DNA from 2 places in the Pseudarthrobacter sp. MM222 genome. Region 2 is predicted to be linked to the other one. Evidence: riboswitches for the same ligand, from Rfam matches in the RefSeq annotation. Region 2 holds a riboswitch; the other holds the start of a gene.
What was found. A riboswitch is a leader RNA that binds a small molecule or an ion and turns the genes downstream of it on or off. The one in region 2 is predicted to bind S-adenosylmethionine.
Positions count from the first base shown of each region.

Region 1 (14,407 bases), 1.7 Mb from region 2:
GCTGATCGTGGACAACACCCTCTCCACGCCCTACCTGATCCGCCCGATCGAATGGGGCGCGGACATCGTGGTGCACTCCGCCACCAAGTATCTCGGCGGCCACGGCGCCGCGATCGCGGGCGTCATCGTTGACTCCGGCAACTTCGACTTCGGGGCGGAGCCGGAGCGGTTCCCGGGATTCAACACCCCGGACCCCACCTACAACGGCATCGTCTACGCACGTGACCTCGGCAAGGACGGTGCGCTCGGCGCAAACCTCTCCTACATCCTCAAAGCGCGCGTCCAGCTGCTGCGCGACCTGGGCTCCGCCGTCTCCCCGTTCAACGCCTTCCTCATCGCCCAGGGCATTGAGACCCTGAGCCTGCGGGTGGAACGCCACGTTGCCAACGCCACCAAGGTCGCCGAATGGCTCGAAGCCCGGGCCGACGTCGAATCGGTCGCCTACGCGGGGCTGCCGTCCAGCCCCTGGTATGAGCGCGGCCGCAAGTACGGGCCCAAAGGCACCGGCGCCGTGGTCTCGTTCATCGTCGCCGGGGGAGCGGAGGCCGGCCAGCGCTTCGTCGATGCCCTCGAGCTGCACTCCCACGTGGCGAACATCGGCGATGTGCGCTCGCTGGTCATCCACCCGGCCTCCACCACCCACAGCCAGCTGTCGCCGGAACAGCAGACCATCGCCGGCGTCCATCCGGGCCTGGTACGGCTTTCCGTGGGACTCGAGCACATCGACGACATCCTCGCCGACCTCGACGCCGGCTTCCGCGCTGCCAAGGGCGACTGATCCGCCAGTTTCCGGTGCCCCGGCCGCGCGCCGGGGCACCGGAAACCACGGCCTGCAGTCACATAGCCGTCACAATCTTCGCCACAACGGCGCTCCGTTTCGTAGACTCGAGGCAGGTCATGAGTGCCAGCGACAGCCCCGGCTTGCTGGCCGGCAACCCTCCTTTTGCGGCGGGGTGCCCCGGGTGAAGACCTGGCCTGCCGGTCTGCCGACGGCGGGCAAGCGCGAAGTGAGGTCCCACATGACGATTGCCGTCACCCGCAAGGGTGCACCCCTAAGCACCACCGCCGCCCCGCCAGCCACCGGCCCAGCAACGCCGGCAGGTCCTGGCGTTCCTGACGGGACGGTGCAATACGTCCCGATCGGTGACCTTGACCTCGAGTCCGGATCCCGGCTGCCCGATGTCACCCTTGCCTATGAAACCTGGGGGACGCTCAACGCGGACCGCTCCAATGCGGTGCTGATCGAGCATGCGCTTACCGGCGACACCCACGTCACCCGCGGCGCCAGCGAAGAGCCCGGCTGGTGGGAACAGCTCGCCGGCCCCGGCGCCCCCGTGGACACCGAGCGGTACTTCGTGGTCTCGATCAACATCCTGGGCGGCTGCTACGGCTCCACTGGGCCCTCCACGCCCGCTCCGGACGGAAAGCCCTGGGGCTCCCGCTTCCCGCTGGTGACCCTGCGCGACACCACGGCTGCCGAAGCCCGGCTCGCCGATGCCCTCGGCATCCGGAGCTGGTACGCGGTCCTGGGCGGATCTCTCGGCGGCGCCCGAGCCCTGGAGTGGGCCGTGACCTTCCCGGAACGGGTCCGGCGCTGCGCCGTGATTTCCATCGGGGCCAGCAGCACCGCCGAACAGATCGCTTTCGCCCAGGCCCAGACGCTCGCGATCCGCCAGGATCCCGGCTTCAACGGCGGGGACTACTACGGCGGCCCGGGACCCGAGGCCGGCCTTGCCCTGGCGCGGCGCATCGCGCACATTACCTACCGCTCCGCGGCCGAGCTGGACGGACGCTTCGGCCGGAATGCCCAGGAATCAGAGGCCCCGCTGCAGGCCGGGTCGCTGGCCGGCCGGGGCCGCTACCAGGTGGAAAGCTACCTGGACCACCAGGGCAACAAACTCGTCCGGCGTTTCGACGCGAACAGCTACATCGCCATCACCGAGGCCCTCATGAGCCACGACATCAGCCGCGGCCGCGGGGCGCTCGAGGAGGCCCTGGCGCCGTCGACGGCGGAATTCCTGGTGGCAGCCGTGGACTCGGACCGGCTCTATTTCCCGGCCCAGTCCCGCGCCCTCGCGGACGCCCTGCCCGGAACCGTGGACGTGCACGTGATCCAGGCGCCGATCGGTCATGACGGCTTCCTGACCGAGATCGGCCAGCTCAGCGGACAGCTCCGGGAAAACTTCTTCGGCTGATCCGTCCGCTAAAAACGGGCATCGTCTTGACCCGAACGTCCACTGCCTGTGCGTTTTTGCAGACGCGCTCTGCACTAATGGCCGTTGAGACGGAGGCCGGGAGCGCCCATACTCATTGAGAATGATGCCGCGTGTCACAAATCACAGGCGTCCTCCTCCCACTGGTCAATAGGGTGTCGACGGCGACACCAAAGGAGTCGAAATGAGTACGCACAACGCAGCCGCCAGGCGCCCGGAAGAGCCCGACGTCAAATCGTCCGGCCTGAAGAAGGTGGTGACGGCGTCCATGGCCGGCACCGTCGTGGAATGGTATGAGTTCTTCCTCTATGCCTCCGCCGCCACCCTCGTCTTCGGCAAGCTGTTTTTCCCGAATTCCGGCACGGAGCTGGACGGCATCATTGCCGCCTTCGTGACGTACGCTGTCGGCTTCGTGGCCCGCCCCATCGGCGGCATCGTCTTCGGCCACTTCGGCGACAAGTTCGGGCGCAAGCAGCTCCTCCAGCTCAGCATCATCCTGGTGGGCGTCGCGACCTTCGCGATGGGCTGCCTGCCGACGTTCCAGCAGATCGGCTACTGGGCTCCGGCCCTGCTCGTCTTCCTGCGCTTCGTCCAGGGCTTCGCCGTCGGCGGCGAATGGGGCGGCGCCGTCCTCCTGGTCGCCGAGCACAGCCCGAGCAAGTCCCGCGGGTTCTGGTCCTCCTGGCCGCAGTCCGCCGTTCCGATGGGCAACCTGCTCGCGACCGGTGTGCTGTTCGTCCTGTCCTCCACATTGTCCTCGGCCGACTTCCTCAGCTGGGGCTGGCGCGTAGCGTTCTGGCTCTCCGCCGTGATCGTGATCGTCGGCTACTACATCCGCACCAAGGTCCAGGACGCCCCGATCTTCCTGGAAGCCCGCAAGGAAGTTGTCGTTGAGAACAAGGGCTACGGCGTCGCCGAGGTCTTCCGCCGCTACCCCCGCGGCGTCTTCACCGCCATGGGCCTGCGCTTCGCAGAAAACATCCTCTACTACCTCGTGGTGACCTTCTCGATCACCTACCTGAAGATCATCGTCCAGACCGACACGTCCCGGATCCTGCTGCTCCTGCTGGTCGCTCACGCCATCCACTTCTGCGCCATTCCGCTGGTCGGCAAGCTCTCCGATAGCCTTGGCCGCAAGCCGGTGTACATGGCCGGTGCGCTCCTCGGAGCAACGTGGGGCTTCTTCGCCTTCCCGATGATGGACACCAAGAACGACCTCATCATCCTGGCCGCCATCACCATCGGCCTGCTGTTCCACTCGCTCATGTACGCCGGGCAGCCGGCGCTGATGGCCGAGATGTTCCCGACCCGGATGCGCTACTCCGGTGTCTCGCTCGGCTACCAGGTGACCTCGATCGTGGCCGGCTCGCTGGCTCCGATCATCGCCACCGCCCTGCTGAGCCAGTACAAGTCCTCCACCCCGGTGGCCGTCTACCTGCTGATCGCCTGCGCCATCACGGCCGTCGCGGTGTTCTTCCTCAAGGAAACCCGCGGTATCTCGCTCCACGACGTCGACGCCGCCGATGCCCAGGGCACCGCGGACCTGCTGGCCTCCGGAAAGAAATAACGGGCAAAAATATCAGGCAAGAAGTAACCGCTAAGAAGTAACCGCAACAGCCCCTGTCCCTGCTCCGCGGGGACAGGGGCTCTTGCGTGTTTGGCGGCAGATTTCGTCCGTGCTCCTCAGCCGGCCAGCACTGCCTGGCGTTCGCTGATCTCGATCCGGACCGCCTCGATCACGGCCTGCACAGGGGCGGAGCGCAGCGACTCCGAGCGAGCCACCGCCCAGATGGGAAGCTGGCGCTGGAAGTCGTCGGGCAGGACCGGCAGGAAGTCCGGGTTCCCCACCACCAGGAAATTCGGCAGCAGCCCGATGCCCGCGCCGCGCCGGACGGCCTCGAGCTGGGCGAAGATGCTGGTGGCCTGGAAACTGGAGCGCGGCACCGGGAGCTGGGTCGAGCGGTGGCCGAGTTCCGCGACCTGGAGCGAAGACTCAACGTAGGAGACAAAACCGTGCTGCCGGACGTCGTCGAGCGTGAGCGGCAGACCGCGCTCCCTGGCATACTGCGGGCTGGCGTAGAGCCTCAGAAAGTAGTTGCTCAGGAAAATGGTTTGCGCGTTGGTCACGTCCAGGTTCCCCACCACCACTTCAAGGTCCACTCCCGAGCGGTTCTGGCTGGCCTTGCGGGTGGCGCTGAGCATCTCCACGTTGAGCAGCGGGTGGTCCTGCTGCAGGCGCACGAGCGCCGGAGCGACGAAGGCCGCGCCGAAGCCGTCGGGCGTCGCGATCCGGACCAGGCCCGCCAGCAGATCCCCGGTCCGGGCGATGGTGCTGGACAGCGCCCCCAGCGTCCCCTCGATGGCTTCCGCCGCGGCAACCGCCTGGCTGCCGAGCTCTGTCAGCTCCCAGCCGTGCGGGCTCCGCTCCAGGGTGCGCCCGCCGAGCTGCTTGTCCAGGGCGAGGATGCGCCGGGAGATGGTGGTGTGAGTGGTGCCCAGGGTTTCCGCGACCGCATTGAACCGGCCCAGCCGTGCGACGGTCAAAAGGATCAGCAGGTCATCGGGGCTCGGAAGCCGCCTAGCGTCCACGAAATTCTCCTCCGCTGGCTCATGTGCATCCATGCACATGCCATCTGTAGTTTTTTGCCTTGATTGCACTGTAACAGGATGTGATGCTGGACACGGAAACATCCGGCGCCGAGGCCGGATGGCGCGCACTGCGCAAAGCAACAGCAGCAAAGCAAAGGAGCTTATGCCATGGCAGTAATCGCTTGGATCGGACTGGGGAACATGGGCGGGTCCATGTCGGTGAATCTGGCGAAGGCCGGGCATGAGGTCCGGGGCTTCGACCTCAACGCCGAGGCCCTCGCCGCTGCCGAAGCCGGCGGCGTCAAGCCTGCCGGCAGCATCGCCGCGGCCGTCCAGGGCGCCGACGTCGTCTTCACGATGCTGCCCAAGGGCGAGCACGCCCGCGCCGTGTACCTCGGCGAGGACGGCGTCCTGGCCCACGCGGACACCCGCACGCTCCTGGTGGACTCCTCCACGATTGATATCGCCTCGGCCCAGGCGCTGCACGACGCCGCGGCTGCCGCAGGCTTCCGCTTCGTCGATGCTCCGGTATCCGGCGGCATGAGCGGAGCGAAGGCCGCCACCCTGACCTTCATGATCGGCGGCGAGGCAGGCGCCGTCGCCGAGGCCACCGAATACATCCGTCCAATGGCGGCGAACATCATCCCGACCGGCGGCGCCACCACCGGCCAGGCCGCGAAGATCTGCAACAACCTCATGCTCTTCATCAACCTGGCCTCGACCGCGGAGGGTGCCGTCCTGGCGGACCGCCTCGGACTCGACAAGCAGGTTTTCTGGGACATCGCCTCCGTGTCCTCCGGCGACAGCTGGGCCCTGCGCACCTGGTACCCGGTGGCCGGCGTCGTGCCGACCGCCGCATCCAACAACGACTTTGCCCCGACCTTCACCACGGAGCTGGCCAACAAGGACATCGGACTGGCCATCAGCGCCGCCCGTGACACCGGCACTCCGCTGGAGATCGGCGAGCACGTCCAGCAGCTGTTCCAGCGCCTCATCGACTCCGGCGAATCCGGCAAGGACTGCTCGATGATCATCAAACTCATCGACGGCTCCCTCGAGTCCGCCAAGTAGCCTCCCCAGCACGCTCACCACCTGCACCACACGAAAGAGACCCACCCCATGGAACGTATTCCGCACTTCATCAACGGCGCCCTGATTTCCGACGCCGACCGCTTCGGCCCGGTCTTCAATCCGGCCACCGGCGAGCAGGAAAAAGAGGTCGCCCTGGCCTCGGCCGCCCGCGTCGAGGAGGCCATCCAGGCCGCCCGCGCCGCCCTGCCGGCGTGGCGCGCCACGAGCCTGGCCAAGCGCACCAACATCTTCTTCAAGGTCCGCGAACTGCTGCTGCAGCGCCGCCCCGAACTGGCGGCCCTGCTGACCAGCGAACACGGCAAGGTCCTCTCCGACGCCGAGGGCGAGATCACCCGCGGCCTGGAGAACATCGAGTTCGCCACCGGCCTGTCCCACATGCTCAAGGGCGAACGCTCCGAGCAGGTCGCCGGCGGCGTCGACGTCCACTCGGTCCGCCAGCCGGTCGGCGTCGTCGCCTGCATCACGCCGTTCAACTTCCCGGCCATGGTGCCGTTGTGGATGATCGGCAGCGCCCTGGCCTGCGGCAACACCGTGCTGCTCAAGCCCAGTGAAAAGGACCCCTCCTCCGCCATCTTCATCGCCCAGGTCTTTGCCGAAGCCGGCCTGCCGGCCGGTGTGCTCAACGTGGTGCACGGGGACAAGGAAGCCGTGGACGTGCTCCTGGAGCACCCGGACGTCAAGGCCATCAGCTTCGTCGGCTCGACGCCGATCGCCCAGTCCATCTACAAGCGCGCCGCCGACCACGGCAAGCGCGTGCAGGCCCTCGGCGGAGCCAAGAACCACATGGTGGTCCTGCCCGATGCGGACCTGAACATGGCCGCCGACGCCGCCGTCTCCGCCGCCTATGGGTCCGCGGGGGAGCGCTGCATGGCGGTCAGCGTGCTCGTCGCCGTCGGCAACATCGCCGACGAACTCGTGGACGCCATCACCACCCGGATGGCGACGCTGAAGATCGGCCCTGGCACCGACCCGGCCTCGCAGATGGGTCCGCTCATCACGGCCGAGCACCGCGACAAGGTGGCCTCGTACGTCGCCGGCGCCGCCAGCGAAGGCGCCACCGTGGTGGTGGACGGCCGGGACCAGGAGTTCGACTCCAACGGCTTCTTCATCGGCGTCAGCCTGATCGACCACGTCAAGCCGGGCATGAAGGTCTACGACGACGAGATCTTCGGTCCCGTGCTCTCGGTGGTCCGCGCCGATACCTACGCTGACGCGGTCCGGCTCGTCAACGACAACGAGTTCGGCAACGGCGTGGCGATCTTCACCCGCGACGGCGGCGCGGCCCGGCAGTTCGAGTTCGACGTCGAGGCGGGCATGGTGGGCGTCAACGTGCCGATCCCGGTGCCGGTGGGTACCTTCTCCTTCGGCGGCTGGAAGAACTCGCTCTTCGGCGACACGCACATGTATGGCCCGGAGAGCATCCGCTTCTACACCCGCGGCAAGGTTGTCACCACCCGCTGGCCGGACCCGTCCACTTCGGTGATCGACCTCGGCTTCCCGCAGGTCGACTGAGGCTAGCCCTTCATGATCTCCGCCCGCTGGGCCATGTAATCCTCCATGGTCAGTTCACCGTCGCTGTACCGCTGGTCCAGTTCCGCCAGTTTCCGCGCGCGGAAGCCCTGCGGGGCGGACGGCGGCGGGGGCACCGGCGGGCCGGGCTGCTGCTGGCCGGGCTGGGGCCGGTTGGCCGGGTACTCCGGGCTGTCCTCGTAGGGGACGGGGGACTGATAGCCCTGCTGCGGGTAGAGGGGCTGTCCGGGGTAGGGCTGGCCGGGGAACTGTTCGCCCGGGTACGGCTGATTCGCCGGCGGCATGGGCTGTTGCGGGGCACCCAGTTGGCCGAAGCCACCGTAATAGTCCCGCTGGGTGAAGCCGTCCCGGGGCTGCTTGTTCTGCTGGCCGGGGTCATTGCCGGAGTTGTCTCCGGGGATTTGACCGAACTTCCCCAGGAACCCGCCGGGCGTGCCCTGGTTCTGGTTCCTGCCGCGCATGGATTTCCGGTACAGGCGCAACGCCATCGGGACCAGGAAGGACAGAACGATGAGCCAGAAGAACAAATTGTTCACGGTACGGCGCCTTTCAGAAGGTGTCCTCCCAGCTTAAGCCCGGACCGGTCCCGGACCACCCGCGTTCCGCGCAGGGCGTTACAGCCGGACAGCCGGTATCCCCAGGAAGCCGCCGTAGGCCGCGACCAGCCGGCTGAGCTCGTGCTCGTCACCGGGATGGTGGTTGGAGTCCAGCCGGACGTCGAGTTCGCACCGTCCCCGGACGATGTTGTGCCGCCACACCCCGGCGAGCCGGCCGTTCCGCAGGACCAGATGCAGGGGCCCGCCGGCAACTGGCACCAACGGTACCGGGCCGCCGAGGAAGTGCCGCGTCTTCGAATATCCCATCACGTATTCGTCGTAACACTGGATCAGGTCAAGGCGACCCGGCCGGTTCACGCCCCCGGCGTCCGCACGGCCGCTGAAGCAGCAGGCGACGCCGTCGATCATTGCCGTTGCGAGTGCTTCGGGCGCCATCTCCCGGGCGAGCTGCAGCCCGGTCCGAACGTCCGACAGTGTCAGTCGGGACCAGTCGGCGCAGTCCTTCTCGGTCGCCGGGCCGCGGCTGGTGAAGTAACGGCGGGCCAGCTCCGCGAGCGCCCGCGGCCGCTCCATCAGGCCGGCCGGTGCGGCGGGGACCCGTTCGTCAAAGAGCGCATATGTTTGCTTCAGCGCGCCGCCGGCGCTGCGCACGGGGGAACCGCTGACCAGGACGCCGCTGGCCTCGGCAAACATGATCCGGTAGGCGAGTTCCAGGCCTTCAGCGCCGAAACCGGCCCTGCGGAGTGCAGCCGCGAGCTGCTCCCGCGTTTTGTGCGCGCCGCCCGCCACTGCGCCGGCCAGGACGTCGCTGCTCCTGGCCGCGTTGGCGGCGTCGACTCCGGTCCGGCGGTACGTCGCGGCGTTGGCCTGATGCACGCGGGGGCCAGAGAGGGCCAGGAGCCAGCGCAGATCGTGCCGGTGCACGAAGTGCCAGGTGGGCCGCAGGATGTGGGTGCGCAGGATGGTGCCCTCGGACACCGCCTCTTCGACCCCGGCGGCGGAGCCGCCAGCGGTGCGCTGTGCCAGCGTCCAGCGCGCGTACGCGAACTCCTGGGCCTGCACCGCGAGCAGGTTCTGCAGCGCTTCCTCCGCCGTCGCGGCGAACGGCTCGCGCAGCTGCTGCCCGCGGAGCCGCAGCCGCACGACGTCGTCGGCGTCCATCGTTGCCAGCCGCAGCCTCAGGCGGTCAGGACCGCACCGGTTCCTGGGCGCCGGGCGGGCCTTCGCCCGAGCCCAGCGGCACCCCGGGACCGAAGACCGGGCCCGGCAGGGGGCGCTTGGCGGTGATGCCGTCGCCGGATGACCGGTGCCGCAGGCGCCGGACCACCCACGGCACAAAGTGTTCACGGGCCCAGACCAGGTCCCCGCTGCGGGCTTCGCGCCAGCTGCGGGGCGGAAGCGGCTTGGGGGACAGCGGCTCCAGGGTGTGCTGGACATTCAGCGAATCGAGCACCATGGCCGCGATCGTGTGGTGTCCCAGCGGCGAGAAATGCAGCCGGTCCGGATCCCACATCCGGGAATCGTTCAGCTGCCGCAGGGACCACATGTCCGCGATCACGGCGTCGTGCCGTGCGGCGACGGTGCGGAGGTTCTCGTTGTAGATGGCCACCTTGCTGCGGATCCGCCCCAGCACGGAAGAGCCCGTGTCCGGGCCGTTGAAGAGGACCACCGTGGCGCCGGCCAGGCTCAGGATCTGCACTACCGAGTCCAGCTTCTCCGCCAGCGCGTCCGGATCGCCGCCGGGCCGGATCAGGTCGTTCCCGCCGGCGGACAGGGTGACGAGGTCCGGCCGGAGGGACAGGCAGTGGGCCAGCTGCTGGTCGACGATCTGCTGCAGGAGCCGGCCACGGACGGCCAGGTTGGCGTAGGCAAAGCCTTCGTGGCCGCGGCTCAGTTCCTCAGCCACGCGGTCCGCCCAGCCCCGGTGTCCGCCCGGGCTCTCCGGTTCGGGATCGCCGATGCCCTCGGTAAAGGAGTCACCCATGGCCACGTACCGGCTCCACGGGTGGCTGACCGTGTCATCTGATGGATTGTCCATGCCCTCGGATTCGCTCACCTTCATATCCTGCACTCTTCCCGCAAAGCTACGCCACCGTTGCTTGTTACTGGCAGGTAAAGGGAGGAACGAACTGCAAGAATGGACCCATGACTCAAGCCGCTGCCTTTCCCGCGCCCGTTGTCCTGTGGTCCCAGCCCGAGGAGGAGCGCGCCGGCAAGCCGCTGCTCGTCCTGCTGCACGGCTACGGGGCCAACGAACAGGACCTGCTCAGCCTGGCGGACATGCTTCCCCGGGACTTCGCGGTGGCCTCCGTGCGCGCCCCCCTCGTCTCCGGCCCCGGCTTCACCTGGTTCCCGCTGACGGCCTCCATCGAATATTCGCTCGACGCCGTCAAAACCGCTTCCGGGTATGCGCTGGACTGGATCGACTCCGTCAAGGCCAACCACCCCTCGGTGACGCTGCTGGGCTTCTCGATGGGCATGGCCATGGCGACCACGCTGCTGCGGCAGCGTCCCGCGGACTTCGCCGCCGTCGTCGGGCTGTCCGGATTTGCCGTCGACGCCAATTCGGACCCGAGCTTCCGGGACGCCGAACTCGACGGGACCGTGCCGATGTTCTGGGGCCGCGACCAGCAGGATCCGGTGATCACGCCGGACAAGATCGACTTCACCATGGGCTGGGTGCGGAAGCACGTCAAGCTGACCAAGGTGCTCTACACCGGAATGTGGCATGGCATCAACCAGCAGGAAGTTGGCCATGTCTCCGAGTTCCTCACCCACGAGGTGCTGAACAAGTAGGGCGCCAGGGGCCCGGCCACCAGGCGCCGGGACCCTAGGCGCCCGCGGGGGTGCTGATCCGGACGGTACGGCGATTCACGGTCACCGTGTCACCGTGGTGGAGTTGACGGCCGCGGCGGTCATCGATCTCACCGTTGACCTTGACGAGCCCGCCTTTGATCAGCTCCGCCGCCTCCACGCCGTCCTCGACCAGGTTTGCCAGCTTCAGCAGCTGACCCAGCCGGATCATGTCGTCGCGGATGGGGATTTCTTCAATTTCCGGGTTGCTCATACAAGCAATGATGCCCGACGTAAGGGAACACCAATGACCCACGCCCCCCGACTGCCCCTCGTCGCCGGCCTGCCGCTGGCCGTCGCGGCCGGCCTCCTCATCCCCGTCCAGGGCAGGATCAACGGCGCGCTGGGCGTGGCGCTCGCGGACGGCATCGCCGCGGCCGTGGTCAGTTTCACCACGGGGCTGCTGCTGATCACCGCGGTCTCGCTGCTGCTGCCGAAAGGCCGGGCCGGCCTGGCGCGGATCCTGCCGGCCGTCCGGAACCGGGAGTTCCCGCCGTACTACGTCCTCGCCGGCTGCATCGGAGCGTTCTTCGTGTTCACGCAGTCCTTCACCGTCGGCCTGCTCGGTGTCGCCCTGTTTACCGTGGCGGCCGTGACCGGCCAGACGCTGAGCGGGCTGCTGGTCGACCGGATGGGGATCGGCCCGGCCGGTAAGAAACCGATCACCGGCATCCGGGTACTGGGCAGCATCCTGACCGTCGCCGCCGTCGCCTGGGCCGTATCCCCGCGGCTCGGCGGAACGGGTCCGGAGCTCCTGCAGCTGCTCGCCCCCGTGCTGCTGCCCGTGCTCGCCGGCTTCCTGATGAGCTTCCAGCAGGCCATGAACGGCACGGCGACGGTCCACTACGGCACCCCGATCACCGCCACCCTGGTGAACTTTGTCTCCGGCACGACCCTGCTGTGGCTTGCCTGGCTGGTCAAGCTCGCGGTGGCCGGCGCCGGCAATCCGCTGCCGGGGCAGTGGTGGTATTACCTCGGCGGGCCGATGGGTTGCGTCTTCATCGGCGTGGGCGCCCTGCTGGTGCGCAGCCTGGGCGTGCTGGTGACCGGACTCGGCATGATTTCCGGCCAGCTGCTCGGCTCGCTCGGGCTGGACCTGGCCTTTCCCGCGCCCGGCACCGTGGTGGCGCTGCCAACGGTGCTGGGAACCATGTTGACCCTCGCCGCCATCATCCTGGCCACCCTGCCCTGGCCAAAGGGGGCCCTGAAGCGTTGACCCCGGCGGCCCGGTAGGCTGGTAGGCGCAGCTTCCTGCACGCAAACACCTGTGCTTTTTCGTTGGCGCACTGTTTTGCGTTTTAGTGCCCCGTCCGGCAACCAGCCGGGGTTCCGGGGCTGAGACCGCGGACCGCACCCAGCGGCCCTGTAGAAAGTGGAGTTCCCATGGCAGCAAAATCCGTCCTCGACCAGATCATTTCCCTCGCCAAGCGCAGGGGTTTCGTATTCCAGGCCGGTGAAATCTATGGTGGCTCACGTTCTGCCTGGGACTACGGACCCCTGGGCGCCGAGCTCAAGGAAAACATCAAGCGCCAGTGGTGGCAGTCGGTGGTCCGCGGCCGCGAAGACGTCGTAGGACTGGACTCCTCCGTCATCCTGCCCCGCCAGGTCTGGGAAGCCTCCGGCCACGTCGAGGTCTTCTCCGACCCGCTGGTCGAGTGCCTCTCCTGCCACAAGCGCTACCGCGCGGACCACCTCCTGGAGGAATTCGAGGAGAAGAAGGGCCGCCCCGCCGAGAACGGCCTCAAGGACATCGCCTGCGCCAACTGCGGCACCCGCGGCGAATGGACCGAGCCGCAGGAATTCTCCGGCCTGCTCAAGACCTACCTCGGACCCGTTGCCAGCGACGAGGGCCTGCACTACCTGCGCCCGGAAACCGCCCAGGGCATCTTCGTCAACTTCAGCAACGTGCTGACCACTTCCCGCAAGAAGCCGCCGTTCGGCATCGGCCAGATCGGCAAGTCCTTCCGCAACGAGATCACCCCGGGCAACTTCATCTTCCGCACCCGCGAGTTCGAGCAGATGGAAATGGAGTTCTTCGTCGAGCCCGGCACGGATGAGCAGTGGCACGAGTACTGGATGAAGGAGCGCATGTCCTGGTACACCGGCCTGGGCATCCGCGACGAGAACCTGCGGTTCTTCGAACACCCGCTGGACAAGCTCAGCCACTACTCCAAGGGCACCACCGACATCGAATACCGCTTCGGCTTCCAGGGCTCGGAGTGGGGCGAGCTCGAAGGCATCGCCAACCGCACCGACTTCGACCTCTCCACGCACGCCAAGGCCTCCGGAACCGACCTCAGCTACTTCAACCAGGCCACCAACGAGCGCTACACGCCGTACGTGATCGAACCCGCCGCCGGCCTGACACGGTCCTTCATGGCCTTCATGATCGACGCCTACACCGAGGATGAGGCACCCAACGCCAAGGGCGGCGTGGACATCCGCACCGTGCTCAAGCTCGATCCGCGCCTGGCGCCGGTCAAGGCAGCCGTGCTGCCGCTGAGCCGCAACGAGGACCTTTCGCCGAAGGCCAAGGACCTCGCCGCCCAGCTGCGCAAGAACTGGAACATCGAGTTCGACGACGCCGGCGCCATCGGCCGCCGCTACCGCCGCCAGGACGAGATCGGCACCCCGTTCTGCATCACGGTGGACTTCGAAACGCTCGACGACCAGGCCGTGACCATCCGCGAACGCGACACCATGAGCCAGGAGCGCGTCTCCCTGGACAAGGTGGAAGGCTACCTCGCCGCCCGGTTGATCGGCGCCTGACCATGGCCGTCGAATACCGCGAGTGGCGCGAGGGCGATGACCTTGCCCTGCTGGAAATCTGGGGCGACCCCGAAACCGTCCAGGCCGGACAGTTCCGCGGCACCCTGGCGCCCTCGGGCAACTCGCCGTGGCGCCGCTGCATCGTGGCCGAGGACGTCGTGGACGGCGTGGCCATTCCGGTCGCCGCCGGCGTCGTCCACGAGGCCTCGCTGCACCCGGAACGGCTGTGGGCCTACATCGAAGTCGACCGGCAGCACCGCCGTGCGGGCATCGGCTCGACCCTGCTGACCATGCTCCGGCACGAAGCCGAGCAGTCGCCGTCGGGCGTTACCCGGCTACGGTGCAAGGTGGAGCCGGGCACGCCCGGCGCTGCCTTCGCCGCGGCGGCCGGCTTGGCCCCGATCCAGCGCTCCCGCCTCATCGTGGTGGAGCCGGGAGCCCTGAAGCTGCCCGTCTTCGGCGACGGGTCCGAGGCCGCGGCCGCCGAGCAGGTCGAGGACCTCGCGACCGGGTCGGTGGAGCTCAGTGACGTCGTGGGCCGGTACTACACGGTCGCCCACGCCTGGGACAGCCCCGGGGACCTGAGCATCGCCACCGTCCAGCGGTTGTTCCTGGATGAACTCAGCGGGGCCCATGGCGCGATCGTGCTCCGGGCTCCGATGTCCAGCGCGTTCGGCGACGGAGTGCCGGCCAGCAAGAAGGGCCGGATTGAGGCGTTTGCGATCAGCTACGCCGAGCTGGCCGCCGCCGCGGGGCAGGACGCGGCGCAGGCTTCGACCGGACAGCCGACCGACGTCTTCCTGG
Region 1 covers NZ_OX352321.1:1,377,170-1,391,576, forward strand. The annotation lists gene OM977_RS06195 (bifunctional o-acetylhomoserine/o-acetylserine sulfhydrylase) at 1-778, shown strand, start outside; SAM riboswitch class IV at 894-1,009, shown strand; gene metX (homoserine O-acetyltransferase MetX) at 1,020-2,195, shown strand; gene OM977_RS06205 (MFS transporter) at 2,398-3,780, shown strand; gene OM977_RS06210 (LysR family transcriptional regulator) at 3,897-4,835, opposite strand; gene mmsB (3-hydroxyisobutyrate dehydrogenase) at 4,971-5,873, shown strand; gene OM977_RS06220 (CoA-acylating methylmalonate-semialdehyde dehydrogenase) at 5,922-7,406, shown strand; gene OM977_RS06225 (SHOCT domain-containing protein) at 7,409-7,960, opposite strand; gene OM977_RS06230 (winged helix DNA-binding domain-containing protein) at 8,039-9,142, opposite strand; gene OM977_RS06235 (SGNH/GDSL hydrolase family protein) at 9,168-10,043, opposite strand; gene OM977_RS06240 (alpha/beta hydrolase) at 10,127-10,777, shown strand; gene OM977_RS06245 (RNA-binding S4 domain-containing protein) at 10,812-11,048, opposite strand; gene OM977_RS06250 (DMT family transporter) at 11,082-12,050, shown strand; gene OM977_RS06255 (glycine--tRNA ligase) at 12,218-13,603, shown strand; gene OM977_RS06260 (GNAT family N-acetyltransferase) at 13,606-14,407, shown strand, end outside.
Region 1: another riboswitch for S-adenosylmethionine. It lies ahead of metX (homoserine O-acetyltransferase MetX); the one in region 2 lies ahead of OM977_RS18415 (DUF1737 domain-containing protein).

Region 2 (14,407 bases):
GATCATTGCCATCGACGGCCGGTCCGGCGCAGGAAAAACCACCCTGGCAATCGAACTCGCCGCGCGGCTGCGGGAGCATCACAAGGTCTCGCTCTTCCATCTGGAGGATATCTATCCTGGCTGGAACGGCCTCGCGGCAGGCATAGAACGCTACGTCTCCACGGTCCTGCAGCCGCTGCAGCACGGCAACCCTGCCGAATGGGTCAGCTGGGACTGGAACCGCCACTACGACGGCGAAACCCGCACCACCCAGCCCGCCGAAATTGTCCTGGTGGAAGGCGTGGGCGCAGCGGCCGAAGCCGCCCGCCCGTTCCTGACCGCCGTGATCTGGGCGGACTCTCCGGAACAGGACCGCCGCAGCCGGGCAATGCAGCGTGACGGTGCCAGCTACGAACCCTACTGGGATCAGTGGGCCGCCCAGGAGCAGGAATGGCTGGCCGCGGATGACGTCCCGGCCCACGCCGACGTCCGGGTGGTCAACCTCGCGGACGGTGCCGCCCCGGCGGAGGTGCTGGAATCCCTCCAGTACCTGCCCGCGCTGGCCCCGGTGCTCATGCCGGAACTCGCGGCCCGCCGCGGGCTGCAGCTCCGGACGGAACGGATCGACGCGGCGCCGGACGCCGTCGTGCTGTTCGAGCGACTTTTCGGCCGCTCTGCCAACGCAGTATGGCTGGACTCCTCCCTCCCGCCGGAATCACGGGATGCGCCCGGTGCACGTCGCATGGACCCGGACGGCGCAGACCCCCACGGCGCGGCCGAAAGGAGCCGGTTCAGCATCCTGGCGGACGACGGCGGCCGGTTCGGCCAGACGGTCCGGCACAGCTCGGGCGAAACCACCGTTAGCGTCGGAAACGCCACTGTCCGAACCGAGGGACCATTTTTCCGCTGGCTCGACGGCGCCTGGGGGCGCAATGCGCTCCGCGCCCCCGAGGGCTACCCGGGCGAGTTCGCGCTGGGCTGGCTGGGTTATCTCGGCTACGAACTCAAACGCGAGACCGGCGGAAGCGACGTTCCCTCGGATACCCCCGACGCCTGCCTGCTTTTCGCCGGACGTGCCGTCGTGCTGGACCATCTGGAGCGCACGGTGTGGCTTCTCGCCCTGGACACCGCCGACACCGAGGAGTGGCTGGCCGCGGCCCGGTTGGCCGTGGCTCAGTCCGGGGCCCAGTCCCGGTCGCAAACCGGGGCGGTGCCTGCGCAGGCCGGCCGAGCTGCCGCCGTCGAACGGCCTGCCGGGCCGGACTTCACCGCGCGGGACTCGGAACTCGCCTACAAGACCAAGATCGCCGACGCGCAGTACCAGATCACCGAAGGCAACAGCTACGAGGTCTGCCTCACCACGGCCCTGACGGCGCGCGTCCCGGCCGGCGGCCTGGACCCCTGGCAGGCGTACCAAGCGCTCCGGCGGCGCAATCCGGCGCCGTTCGCCAGCTACCTGCGTTTCGGAGAACTCAGCGTGGCCAGCACTTCGCCGGAGCGCTTCCTGCGGATTTCGGCCGACGGCGGCATGCGGGCCGAGCCGATCAAGGGCACCCGGCGACGGGACACTGACCCTTTACGGGACGCGGCGCTGAGGCAGGAACTGGAAGCCTCAGCAAAGGACCGCGCCGAAAACATCATGATCGTGGACCTACTGCGCAATGACCTGAGCCATTTCGCTGTACCCGGATCCGTGTCCGTCAGCCGGCTCTGCACGATTGAAAGCTACGCCACCGTCCACCAGATGGTCAGCACCATCGATGCGCGGCTTCGGCCCGGACTGCCGCGGGCGGAAGCCGTGGCGGCCTGCTTCCCGGCGGGGTCGATGACGGGCGCGCCGAAGGTCAGCACCATGGCCATCCTGGACCGGCTGGAAGGCGCCGCCCGGGGCGTGTACTCGGGGGCGATCGGCTACTTCTCGCTGAACGGCGCCACCGACCTCGCCGTGGCGATCCGTACCCTCGTGATTCATGAATCCGCCGACGGGGTCGGCGGAACCCGGCTGAGTCTCGGCGTCGGCGGCGCGATCACGGCGGATTCCTCTCCGGAGGAGGAATACGAGGAGATCCGGACAAAGGCGTTTGGTGTGCTCTCCGCGGTCGGCGCCGAATTCCCGGCCGGACGGGCCGGCGATTCCTAACGGCGAGTTACTGCAGCGTCGCCGTCAGCCGTGCCACGTTGTCCACGTATTTGACCAGCATCGGACGCTTCATCCAGTCCTCGAGGACCAGCTCGTGCGAGATGTCACGGTATGTGTCCTCCACCGCGCGGAGCCTCTGGACGATATCCTCGCCCAGCAGCATCACCGAGACCTCCAGGTTCAGCGAGAAGGAGCGCATGTCCATGTTGCTCGAGCCCAGCACCGCTACTTCGTCGTCGATCGTGAAGTGCTTCGCATGCAGCACGAACGGGGCCTTGTAAAGGTAGATCCGCACCCCGGCCTCCAAAAGGGCCTCGTAGTACGACTGCTGGGCATGGTGGACCAGGAACTGGTCGCCTTTTTCCGAGACGAACAATTCGACGTCGACGCCCCGCTGTGCCGCCGTCGTCACTGCGTAGAGCAACGAGTCGTCGGGAACGAAATACGGACTGCAGATCGAGACCTTATGCTGCGCCGAATAAATCAGCGTATTGAAGAGCCGCAGGTTGTTCTCGGTGATGAAGCCGGGACCGCTGGGAACCACCTGGGCGGTGATGTCGCCGGCGTGCAGCTCGGGCCGGTGCCCCAGCTGGTGCTCGAGCGACTCGTCGGTTTCGTTGAGCCAGTCGGTGGCGAAAACCACATTGAGGGTGGTGACGATCGGGCCGCGCAGGCAGGCCATCAGCTCCACCCACTCGCGGCCCACCTTGCGGTGCCGCGGGTTGTTATAGGAGGGCTCGATAAGGTTCTGCGAACCGGTGAAGGCGACCTCGCCGTCGATCACCATGATCTTGCGATGGTTGCGCAGGTCAGGACGGCGCCACTGCCCGCGCGCCGGCCGCAGCGGCAGCATGGGCCGCCAGCTGATCTTGCTGGCCTTGAGCCGGGCGATGAGTTTGCTATAGCCCTTGATCCGCAACGTGCCGAGGTGGTCGAACAGGACGCGGACTTCGACGCCGCGCTCGGCGGCGTCCTCCAGGGCGGTGAGCAGTTCGTCGGTCACATGGTCCGTGCTCATGATGTAGAACTCCGCGTTGACGAAGTCCTTGGCCTCGCGGACGGCCGCCGCCATCGCTCTGATGGAATCCGGGTAACCCGGCAACAGCTCCACCTTGTTGCCGTCCACCATCGGGAGCGAGCCCAGGGTCTTGTTCAGCTCCGCGGCGGAAGCCACCCACTCCGGCCCGTCGTAATGGCTCTCCAGGCTGGCCAGTTCCAGTGTCCCTTCCCGGACGCGCATGTTCACGGCTTCCTGCTGGGCGCGGCGCTTGCGGGAAAGGCGGAAGTTCCCGAAGAGCAGGAACAGCACCAGGCCCACGGCGGGGACGAAGAAGATGCCCAGCAGCCACGCCATGGCGGTGGTGGGACGGCGGTTTCCTGGGATGATGCCGAGGGCCAGCACCCGGATCGCAAAGTCGATGAAGGTCAGGATGAGGACCGCCCAGGACGGGAGCGTTCCCACCAGCGGAAATGGCCACAGCACAGGCGAACCCCTCATGTTCCAGACCCGCGGAGCATTTCCGGAACGGGCAATCTTCAAATCCTATCGCGGCCCGCGCCGCACTAAGCTGAAACCATGACTTCTGCCTCTGTTGCCGGCCCCGCCGCTGTGCTGGTGTTTCTGGACCCCGAGCTTGAAGGCGGCCGGGTCGCTGACGCGTCCAAGCCGCAGTTGATGGCCACCGACCAGGGCGCGACCCGCGGCGACGGCGTGTTCGAGTCGCTGCTTGCCGTCGGCGGCCGGCCCCGCAAGCTCCAGGCCCATCTGGACCGGCTGGCCGGCTCCGCGCGGGTTCTGGAGCTCGACATTCCGGCGGAGGACCAATGGCGGCGTGCCATTGAGACAGCGATCCGCGAGTTCCGGGGCCCGCAGGCTCCGGACACGGCGGAGGCCCCTGCCCCGGCCGACGAGCTGGTGGTGAAACTCCTCGTGACGCGCGGGGTGGAAGGCGAGGGCAGGCCCACCTGCTGGGTGCAGGCCTCCGCGCCCGGCGCCGCCGGCCGCCGCCAGCGCGAGACCGGGATCGACGTCCTGCTTCTGGACCGCGGCTACGACAGTGAGATCGGCGAGCGCGCACCGTGGCTGCTGCTCGGCGCCAAGACCCTCTCCTACGCAGTCAACATGGCCGCGCTGCGCTACGCCCACCATCAGGGCGCGGACGATGTCATCTTCATCTCGGCGGACGGGCGTGTCCTTGAGGGTCCGACGTCGACAGTCCTGCTGGCGCACCTGGAAACGTCCGACGACGGCCAGGGCGGCGTCCGCACGATCCGCCGGCTCATCACACCCCAGCTGGACAGCGGAATTCTGCCCGGAACCTCCCAGGGCGCCTTGTTCACCGCGGCCAAGGCGGCTGGCTGGGAGCTGGGCTACGGGCCGCTGGAGCCGAAGGACCTGCTTGACGCCGACGCCGTGTGGCTCATCTCAAGCATCAGGCTGCTGGCCCCGGTCAACCATATTGACGGCAAGGAGATCGGCACTCCGGAGCTGCGGAAGCAGCTTACGGCAGAGTTGAATGCGCTCTACGCCACCATCGAGTAGCCGGCTCCCGGCGCACTCAGGCCCAGGCCTCCCGGAGCGCCCGCCAGGCGTCGTCGTCCCGGGCCGCGCCGGAACTCACTGACGCAGGGAGGCTTTGCTTGCCCCGGCGCCCAGCCGGGCGTCCAGCCGGGCGCCGGACGTGCCGCGCCAGCCCGGCGAGCAAGAGCAAGGCCGTGAATATGGAATAAACCGGGACGAGCGCCGCGAGCCACTGGTGGCGCAGCACAAATCCCGTCCACAGGGTGCCGGTCATGCAGCCGTGGGCCGTCAGCAGGTGCAGCGCCCGGCGGGAGCGCAGCCGCCAGAGGTCCCGCAGAGTCGACGGACACGCGGCCTGGATCCCGGCCCGCGGCGCGAAGGCGACACGGTAGCCGGCTGCACGCACGCGCCAGGCAAGCTCCAGCTCCGAGCCTGCCTCGCCCTCCCGGAACGGCCCGATCTCGGCCAGGACTTTGCTGGGGAACGCCTCGAGGCGGCCGGGAAGGACCGGGAGTCCCCCGACGGCGGCCAATGCCCGCCGGGTTATGGCGGTGCCAAGAGAACTGATCGAAGCCAGCAGCCCGCCCGGGCCTAGTTGGTTCCAGCGGGCCGGCCAGTCGTCGCCATAGACGGCCCCGGTGCGCCGGTCCTCAAAGCCCTGAAGCATGCGGTCGACGGTGGACCGGGAAAAGGTCGCATCAGCGTCGACAAACATCAGGATGTCGCCCGCCGCGTGCCGGGCGCCCAGATTCCGGGCAGCTGCCTCTCCTCCACCGGGCTGCCGCAGGACTTTGATCCGGGGATCCCCCGCTGCCCAGGAGGCCATCAGTTCCGCAGTGCCGTCCGTGGAGCCGTCGTCGACGAGGACGACCTCATACCGGGCGTACCGGGTTCGTGCGATGGACCGGAGGCAATTGTCGATGACGGTGCCCGCATTGCAGGCCGGAACAACGATCGACACGCTTGGCCATTCATCCCACAGGGTCGGAGCTCCCTGGCGCCGGCGGCTGGCTGCACGCAGTTCCAAGCCCAAGGCCAACGGCAGCGCAAGCAGCTGGACGAGGCCAAAGACAGCGATCGGCAGGCCCGTGATGAGCAGCAGGAAAAGCGGCGTGCCGGGGTCCATTACGTCAGACCACGGCATAGGCGAAGGCCCCGCTGCCCTGCCGGAACGAGGCGGGGTTGAAAGACGGGAGATTGAAGGAAGCCAGGACGGCATCGAGCAGTTCCGGTGCGGATTCGCTGCTGGCGCCGAAGCGGGCGTTTACGTCCAGTACTACCGGGGTCCCGTCGTCCCGGCGTCGGACCGTCAGCTCAACGGGGCCCGTCAGTCCCAGCGAACGGACGGCGGCCATCCCAAGGTTGCCGACGTCCATTGCCTCTCCGGCCTCGGCCCTGCGGACGGATCCCGGCGCCGTTACCGGGTTTCCCCCTGCCGATGCTGTCCGTTCTGTCACGATCACGAACGGAGCGGTTCCGTTGTGGGCGGGGGTGCCAAAGACCATGGACAGATATTCCGTACCGGGAATGTATTCCTGGAGAACTTGGCCGTCGGGCAGCGCTGCCCAGTCGACGTGCCGGCTACCGTCGATGAAGATCACGGAATCACTGCCGCGAAAAACCCTCGGCTTGACCACCACGGGGCCGTCCAGCGCCGCCATGGCATCGTCGGCGTCGGCGAAATCACCGGGAACGCCGAAGCGCGGAACCGGGACGCCGGCCGAACGGAGCTGCCAGGCAGTGAAGAGCTTGTCGTTGGCCAGTGCCACGGGTCCAGGGTCCCCGATGATGACGCGGACGTCCCGTCCGAAACCGGCGCGGGCGGCCGAGAGGTGAGTAAGTTCCGCCCTGGCCGTCGGAATGACGAGATTGATGCCCTCGCGGGCGACGAGGCGCCGCAGCACCGGGACCATTTCCGGATCGGTGGCCGGGGGTACGCGGACGGCGGTGAAGCCCGCTCCGGCCGGCAGTTCGCGGACGTCGGCTCCGAGGAATGGGATGTCTCTGGACTTCAACTGCACGGCTAGCGCGCGGCCGGCACGTCCGCCGGCACCGGTGATCAGGACGCGGGGTTTCACGGTTTCTCCATTCAATTCTGAGACGGCATCCGGGGCGTGTCATAACCCTGCGCGACACCCCTCATGAGCGGCGGCTTGCACCCTGAGGCCGCCGGGGTGCGGCAGCCTCGTTACAAGTAAAAGCGAGCGCCCTATCACAAGGCCCGAGTAGCCGATACTCGGAACTGGCTCAGGCGCCCACGTTGGGCGCACTCGCGATACGCGAATTCGGCTCCCGGCTACCCAGAGGGTCCGCTCGAGGCGCGCTTGCACCGCGAAGAATGGGCATGTCCCGCGCTGGTCCCGCTCCGCCGCAGAGCATGCCCCGCGGCCGCGCCTAAGGAAGGACATAGTGGCTATATGTCCTTCCCTCCCGCCCAAGAGAGGGCATGTCCCGCGCTGGTCCCGCTCCACCGCAGAGCATGCCCCGCGGCCGCGCCTAAGGATGGACATAGTGGCTACAGGTCCATCCCTGCCGCCCAAGGGAGGGCATGTCCCGCGCTGGTCCCGCTCGGCCGAAGGGCATGTCCACCGGTCGGCGCGGACACCCCGGACGGACACCGGCTGCATCGCTGCGCGCCGGCGTCCGGGCCGGGTGGAGGCACGCGCCGGTTACGGAACATGACGACGACGGCGGTGCGCCCGGGCGCAGCAGGTGTTACGTTTTTGGAGAGTAATGAGAACCGGCGCCAAGCCCTGACTGGCCGGTCGGCAACCCTCCCTCTTCGCGGCGGGGTGCCTCAGGTGAATACTCGGCATATCGACCATTCGAGCTGCAAGCGTGAAAGAAGGAGCCCCGTCGTGCCCGACGCTTCCGCCCCCGCTGTCCCGGAGACAGCAACTGCCCCCTCCCCGGCCGTTCCCGGCGCCGCGGAAAGACTGGCCTACCGCCTCTTCACCGGACCCGACGACCGCTCCTTCTGTGAGCGCGTTTCCACCGCACTGGCCGAGGGATACGTGCTGCACGGCAGCCCGTCCGCCACATTCAACGGCAGCACCGTCATTGTGGCCCAGGCCGTTGTGCTGCCGGCCGCGATTGCCAGTGCGGACGCCGCCGTCGCCGATGCGGTGGAAGGCCTCGAAATCGACGGTTTCGGCTACGAAGAGACCATCGGGGGCCACGCGTGAGCTACGCCGGAGACCTCAGCCCCCAGGAGGCGTGGGAGAAGCTCGAAGCAGGCGCCATCCTGGTTGACGTCCGCACGGAGTCCGAGTGGGCCCACATCGGCATCCCGGACACCAAAGGCACGGAGAACGATCCGCTGTTCATCCAGTGGAACCTGACCGGAGGCATCCCCAATTCGCACTTCATTGAACAGCTGAAGCAGCAGGCCCCGGAGGCCGACGGGACCGAACTCGTGTTCCTCTGCCGTTCCGGTGTCCGCTCCATCGCCGCCGCGAACGCCGCCACGGAGGCCGGCTTCGTCTCCTACAACGTCCTTGAGGGCTTCGAAGGCGCCCCGGACCAGTACGGCGAACGGAGCGTCAACGGCTGGAAGAACCGCGGCCTGCCCACCAACCTCGGGAAGAACTAAGTGACTTTCAATCCCGACGCCGCCGCCTGGAGCGCTGAAACCCAGGCTGTCCGCGGCGGTCTCGACCGTACCGGCTTCCAGGAAACCACCGAGCCGATCTTCCTCAACTCGGGCTTCGTCTACGAATCCGCAGCCGCCGCCGAGCGGGCCTTCACCGGCGAGGACGAGCGGTTCGTGTACTCCCGGTACGGCAACCCGTCGGTCGCGACCTTCCAGGAACGGCTCCGTCTGCTTGAAGGCACCGAGGCGTGCTTTGCGACGGCGTCCGGCATGTCCGCCGTGTTCACCGCGCTCGGCGCCTTGCTCGGCGCCGGCGACCGTGTGGTCGCTGCGCGCTCTTTGTTCGGTTCCTGCTTTGTAATCCTCAATGAGATCCTGCCGCGCTGGGGCGTGGAGACCGTTTTCGTCGACGGGCCGGATCTGGAACAGTGGCGTTCGGCGTTGTCGGAGCCGACGACGGCGGTCTTCTTCGAGTCGCCGTCGAACCCGATGCAGGAGATCGTGGACATCGCGGCCGTGAGCGAGCTGGCGCACGCCGCGGGCGCGACCGTCGTCGTCGACAACGTCTTTGCCACTCCGCTGCTGCAGCGCTGCGGGGATCTCGGCGCCGACGTGGTGGTGTACTCCGGCACGAAGCACATCGACGGCCAGGGACGGGTGCTCGGCGGCGCGATCCTCGGCACCAAGGAGTTCATTGACGGTCCGGTCAAGCAGCTCATGCGGCACACCGGCCCGGCGCTTTCGGCCTTCAACGCCTGGGTGCTCACAAAGGGCCTGGAGACCATGGCCTTGAGAGTGAACCACTCCTCGGCATCGGCGCTGCGGCTGGCCGAATGGCTCGAGGTGCAACCCGCAGTGAAAGCGGTGTTGTACCCGCTGCTGCCGTCCCACCCGCAGTACGAGCTGGCGGCGAAGCAGATGAAGGCCGGCGGCACCGTGCTGACGTTGGAGCTGTCGCCTTCCCCGGGGCGCTCCGCCAAGGAGGCAGCGTTCGCGCTGCTGGATGCGCTTCGGATCATCGACATCTCCAACAACCTGGGCGATGCCAAGTCCCTCATCACCCATCCGGCCACGACGACGCACCGCGCCATGGGTCCGGAGGGCCGCGCGGCGATTGGTCTCAGCGACGGGGTGGTGCGGCTCTCCGTGGGCCTGGAAGACGTCGACGACCTGATCCGCGACCTCGGCCAAGCGCTCAAGCAGGTCTAGGGCGTCTTCCCGTCCGCGGGATGACAGTTCGCGGCAGTGTTTGCACGCGGAACTGCCGCGAACTGTCATCTCGGCGGCGGCTTCGCGCTCAGACCCGGCGGACCCGCCGCAGCGACGGCTGGTGGGTGCGGTGCGAGGGTTCCGTGCCCTGCGTGGTCACCTGGACGGCGCGGTCGACGACGGCCACAAGCCCGCCGTGTTTGAACGGCTGGCGCTGCAGCTGGGACCCGGTCCCCTCCGCGACGATCCGCGCGATCCCCTCGCGGACCAGTTCGAGCTCGCCCTGCTCGGCCAGCACCGGGGCCAGATAGTCCACGAACGCTTGGACCACCTGGGCAGCGGGGGTCGGCAGGAACGTTCCGAAGTCCAGCAGCTGGCCGCGAAGCCCGCAGTTGCTGGCCTGCCAGGCGGCCATCCGGAGCAACAACGTCGGCACCGGGGCCGGCTCCACACCGTCGGCCCACTCCCGGCCGGCGGACTCGACCAGGGCGCGCACCAGCACGGCAATCAGCCCCGCGTCCTCGGCCCGGAGGCAGACGTCGGCGACCCGGACCTCCACCGTGGGGTGGTGCCGGCACAGCCGGGCGTCGAAGTAGATCATCCCCTCGTCCAGCAGCACACCGCTCTCCACCAGCCGGGTCACGACCCGCCGGTAGACGGGCAGGCTGCCGAAGATCATCGTGGGACCCGAGCCAGGCCAGCGGTTCCAGGCCTGTGTACGGTAGCTCTCAAACCCGGTCTCCGCACCGTTCCAGTACGGGGAATTGGCGCTGAGGGCTATCAGTACGGCCAGCTTGTCGCGGATCCGGTCCATCACCGCCACACCCTCCTCGGCGGACTCCACGAAGGTGTGCACGTGGAAGCCGCAGGTGAGCTGGTTCCGGACCGTGAGCCCGAAGCGTTCCTGCATCGTGACATAACGCGGCGAGGGCGTGGTGTGCGTTGCAGAGCCGCGGGGCGACGTGGCCAGCGCCGCGACGCGGGCGCCGTGCGCCCGGGCGGCCTGATCCGCGAGGGAGCGGCCCTGCCGGAGCTGCCGGAGCAACTCGGTGTAGTCCAGACAGGGCGGCGTCTGGGTTTCGATCTGCTCCAGCTTGAGTTCAAAGCTGAAACCGGCGTCCTCGTGGACCGGCCGCTGAGTTGCGACCACCCGCCCGGTTTCCGGCGCCGGCGGGAGCAGGCCGGGCAGGATGACGTCCGCCAAGGCCAGCGGCATCCCCGTTTCCGGGTCCACGATCAAGAGTTCTTCCTCGACACCAAAGGTGCGCATGAATCTATTGTGCGTCAGGACCTGCGGAAACGCGCTACCCCCGAACGGGGTCTCTCCGCGCCCGCGGAGCGACCCTTGCGGAGCCCCTCGGCACGGGTCCGGAGAACCGCCACTTCCAGGATCGTCTCAGTCCTGGAAGTACTCGATCTTGGCGCCAATAGTGTTGAGCCGCTCGGCCAGATCCTCGTAGCCGCGCTCGATCACGTAGATGTTGCGCAGCTCCGAGACGCCTCGGGCGGCGAGCATCGCGAGCAGCAGGCAGGCTGCGGGGCGGAGTGCCGGTGGGCAGCCCACTTCGGCCGCCCGCCACTTGGTCGGGCCGTTGACGTAGATCCGGTGCGGATCCAGCAGCTGCACCTGGGCGCCGAGTTTGTTCAGCTCAGTCAGGTAGATCGCCCGGTTCTCGTACACCCAGTCGTGGATCATGGTCTGGCCGGTGGCGTTGGCCGCAATGACCGCGAAGAAGGGCAGGTTGTCGATGTTGAGGCCGGGGAACGGCATAGGGTGGATTTTGTCCTCCGGTGCCCGCAATTCCGAGGGCTTGGTGGTCACATCCACCAGCCGGGTGCGGCCGTTGCGGGCCAGGTATTCGCCCGACACCTCGAGACGCTGGCCCATCTGTTCAAGCGTCGCGAGCTCGATCTCCATGAACTCTATGGGGACACGGCGGATGGTGACTTCCGAGTTGGTCACGATGCCGGCGGTGATCAGGCTCATCGCCTCGATCGGATCCTCGGAGGGGAAGTACTCGACGTCGGCGTCGACGGAGGGCAGGCCGGTGATTTTCAGGGTGGTGGTTCCCACACCCTGGATCTCCACGCCGAGCATCTGAAGGTAGAAGCACAGATCCTGCACCATGTAGTTGGGGCTGGCATTGCGGATGATGGTGGTGCCGCGGCGGTGGGCCGCGGCCATGATCGCGTTCTCGGTGACGGTGTCCCCGCGTTCGCTCAGCACGAAGGACCGGTCGTTCCCGTCCGACGACGGCGCCTGCACCACGTAGAACCCGGAGGTCGCCTCCACGCTGAGACCGAACTGGCGAAGAGCCTGCATGTGGGGCTGAACGGTGCGGGTGCCGAGGTCACAGCCGCCAGCGTACGGCAGGCGGTATTCGCTGGATTCGTCCAGCAGCGGGCCGAGCAGCATGATGACGCTGCGGGTCCGGCGGGCTGCCTCCACGTCCATGGAATCAAGGTCCAGCACGGCGGGGCGGCGGATCTGCAGATCGTTCGCGTTGAGCCAGGTGCATTCGACGCCGATGCTGGTCAGCACTTCAACGATCCGATTGACCTCCTCGATCCGGGCCAGCCGGCGCAGCGTCGTGGTGCCGCGGTTGATCAGGCTGGCGCACAACAGGGCGACGCCGGCGTTCTTGCTGCTGTTGACATCCACCGATCCGGACAGCGTGCGGCCGCCCTCGACCCGCAGGTGGGTCATCTGCGGGCGGCCAACCTTGACGATGCTGCGGCCGAAGATGGATTCCAGCCGCTGGATCATTTTCAGGCTCAGGTTTTGCTTCCCTTGTTCCATCCGGGCAATCGCACTCTGGCTGGTGCCCAGCTCGGCGGCGAGCTGCCCTTGGGTCCAGCCCTTCTGGCCGCGGGCATCCCGCAGGAGGGCGCCTACGTGTTCAGCAGTTTCTTGAGTCATACCCAAAAAATATCACGGATGAGCTATCAAGGTAGGCAGATGCCGCAGAAGTGCGGATTAGCTCACAGGAATATCCATGCTGTGCGATAAACAAGCGACGCACCGTGTCCGGCGGAGAGGGCCGGATGCTGGCTACTGCGGAGTAAGGAAGACGAGGTTCCAAGTCCCGGCCGCCAAGGCCGCGGTCACGGCGCCCGCGGCGATCCCGGCACCGCCCAGCAGCACCCACAGGTCCATGCCGCTGAAGGTCGAGGGCCGGGCCCAGGTCCGTTCGGCGCCGCCGAAGCCGCGTGCTTCCATGGTGACAGCCAGCCGGGAGGCGCGTCGGATGGCCTGCACAAGGAGGCCGAAGCTCTGCCCGAGCGTGGAGCGGAGGCGCTGGTAGGGGTTGCCCCGCGAGCCCACACCGCGGGCGCGCCGCGCCATCCCGATGGTCTGCCATTCCTCGGCCATGATCCCGACAAGCCGCATCGCGGCCAGCGTGCCCAGGACGAAGCGGTGCGGCAGTTTCGCGTTCTGCGCCAGCGCGTCGGCCAGGTCCGTGGGGTCCGTGCAGCTCATCAGCAGAACCGCGGGCAGCGCGATCGCCAGCCCGCGGAGCAGGAACCCCAGCCCGAGTTCAAGGGAACCTTCGCTGATGGACCAGATACCGGCGTCGAGCAGTATCCGGCCGCTGTCCGGCGCCAGGATGGCGGTGCTCCAGCCGCCCAGTGCCGCCGCCAGGACCAGCGGCCAGCCGCGTTGCCACAGCAGCGCCAGGCTGAGCCCTGCGAGCGGGAACAGAGCCACCTCGCAGGCCAGCGCCACCGAGGCGGAAACCCAGTCAATGGACAGCGCCAGCACCAGCGTGATCAGGACGACGGCCGCGAACTTGGCCAGAGGGTTCGCCCGGGTCAGCAGCGCATGGTTGCCGCGCAGGCTCAAAGCATCCCTCATGGCGCCTTCACCGGATCCGTGCCCCGGCGGTCCGGGGTGTTGAGGCTGAGTTCGGTGCCGCCGAGCACGGCACTGAATTCCGCGTCGTGCGTGACGGACACAACGGCGGTGCCGGCGTCGAGGAGTTCGGAGAGGAAGGAGGCGAGTTCGGACCAGGTGTTGGCATCCTGGCCGAAGGTGGGCTCGTCCAGCACCAGCACCTGCGGATGGGCCGCGAGCACGGTGGCCACCGAGAGCCGGCGTTTTTCGCCGCCGGAGAGCGTGTAGGGGTTGGCGTCCACCAGTTCGGTCAGCCGCAGCCGCTCCAGCAGCTCGTCCACCCGTTCTTCCCCGCGCCCCAGGTGCCGGGGGCCGAACAGCAACTCGTCGAGGACCCGGCCGGTGACGAACTGGTGCTCCGGTTCCTGGAAGACCGTTCCGATCCGGGCAATCAGCTGCTGCGCCTTCCACTTGTAGGGATCGATCCCCGCACCGTCGCTCAGCTCCAGCGTGGCGGAAACGGCCCCGGAGACCGGCGCCAGCAGGCCCGCCAAGGTCAGGGCGAAGGTCGACTTCCCCGAGCCGTTGGGGCCCGTGATGGTCAGGGCTTCGCCGGCGCGGACCCGGGCGGTGATGCCGGACTGCACGGCTAGGGGCGGGATGGTGCGGAAGCCCCCGCGCAGCCCCGAACGGCGGCCGCGTTCGCGGGAGACGGCCAGGTTCTCGGCTGCCATCAGCAGCGTCCCGGGCCTGTGTCCCCCGGCCCCGTGTCCGCCGGGCGGGTGCCCGCCGGGCGGGTGTCCGCCGGGCGGGGCGGTTGACGTGGCCCCCGCCGGGACTGCCGGCGCCGTACGGGCCCGCGTTTGCGGTACGTAGCCGGGGACCCAGACGCCCGCGGCGGTGAGCATGTCCCGTGCCTGCGCCAGGACCCTGTCCGGCGGACCGTCGATCAGCACGGCCGGTTCGGTCGCGCTGCCGGGCTGGAGGACCACAATCCGGTCCACGAGGTCTTTCCACACGGAGACCCGGTGCTCCACGACCACGAGGGTGGCCCCGGTTTTGTCCAGGCACCGGCCCACGGCGTCCCGTACTTCCAGGACGCCGGCCGGGTCGAGGTTGGCGGTGGGTTCG
Region 2 covers NZ_OX352321.1:4,009,092-4,023,498, forward strand. The annotation lists gene pabB (aminodeoxychorismate synthase component I) at 1-2,119, shown strand, start outside; gene cls (cardiolipin synthase) at 2,127-3,602, opposite strand; gene OM977_RS18400 (aminodeoxychorismate lyase) at 3,696-4,661, shown strand; gene OM977_RS18405 (glycosyltransferase) at 4,678-5,766, opposite strand; gene OM977_RS18410 (ATP-grasp domain-containing protein) at 5,771-6,718, opposite strand; SAM riboswitch class IV at 7,370-7,485, shown strand; gene OM977_RS18415 (DUF1737 domain-containing protein) at 7,577-7,825, shown strand; gene OM977_RS18420 (rhodanese-like domain-containing protein) at 7,822-8,232, shown strand; gene OM977_RS18425 (O-succinylhomoserine sulfhydrylase) at 8,233-9,441, shown strand; gene OM977_RS18430 (glutamate--cysteine ligase 2) at 9,530-10,711, opposite strand; gene OM977_RS18435 (UDP-N-acetylglucosamine 1-carboxyvinyltransferase) at 10,838-12,361, opposite strand; gene OM977_RS18440 (energy-coupling factor transporter transmembrane component T family protein) at 12,494-13,297, opposite strand; gene OM977_RS18445 (ABC transporter ATP-binding protein) at 13,294-14,407, opposite strand, start outside.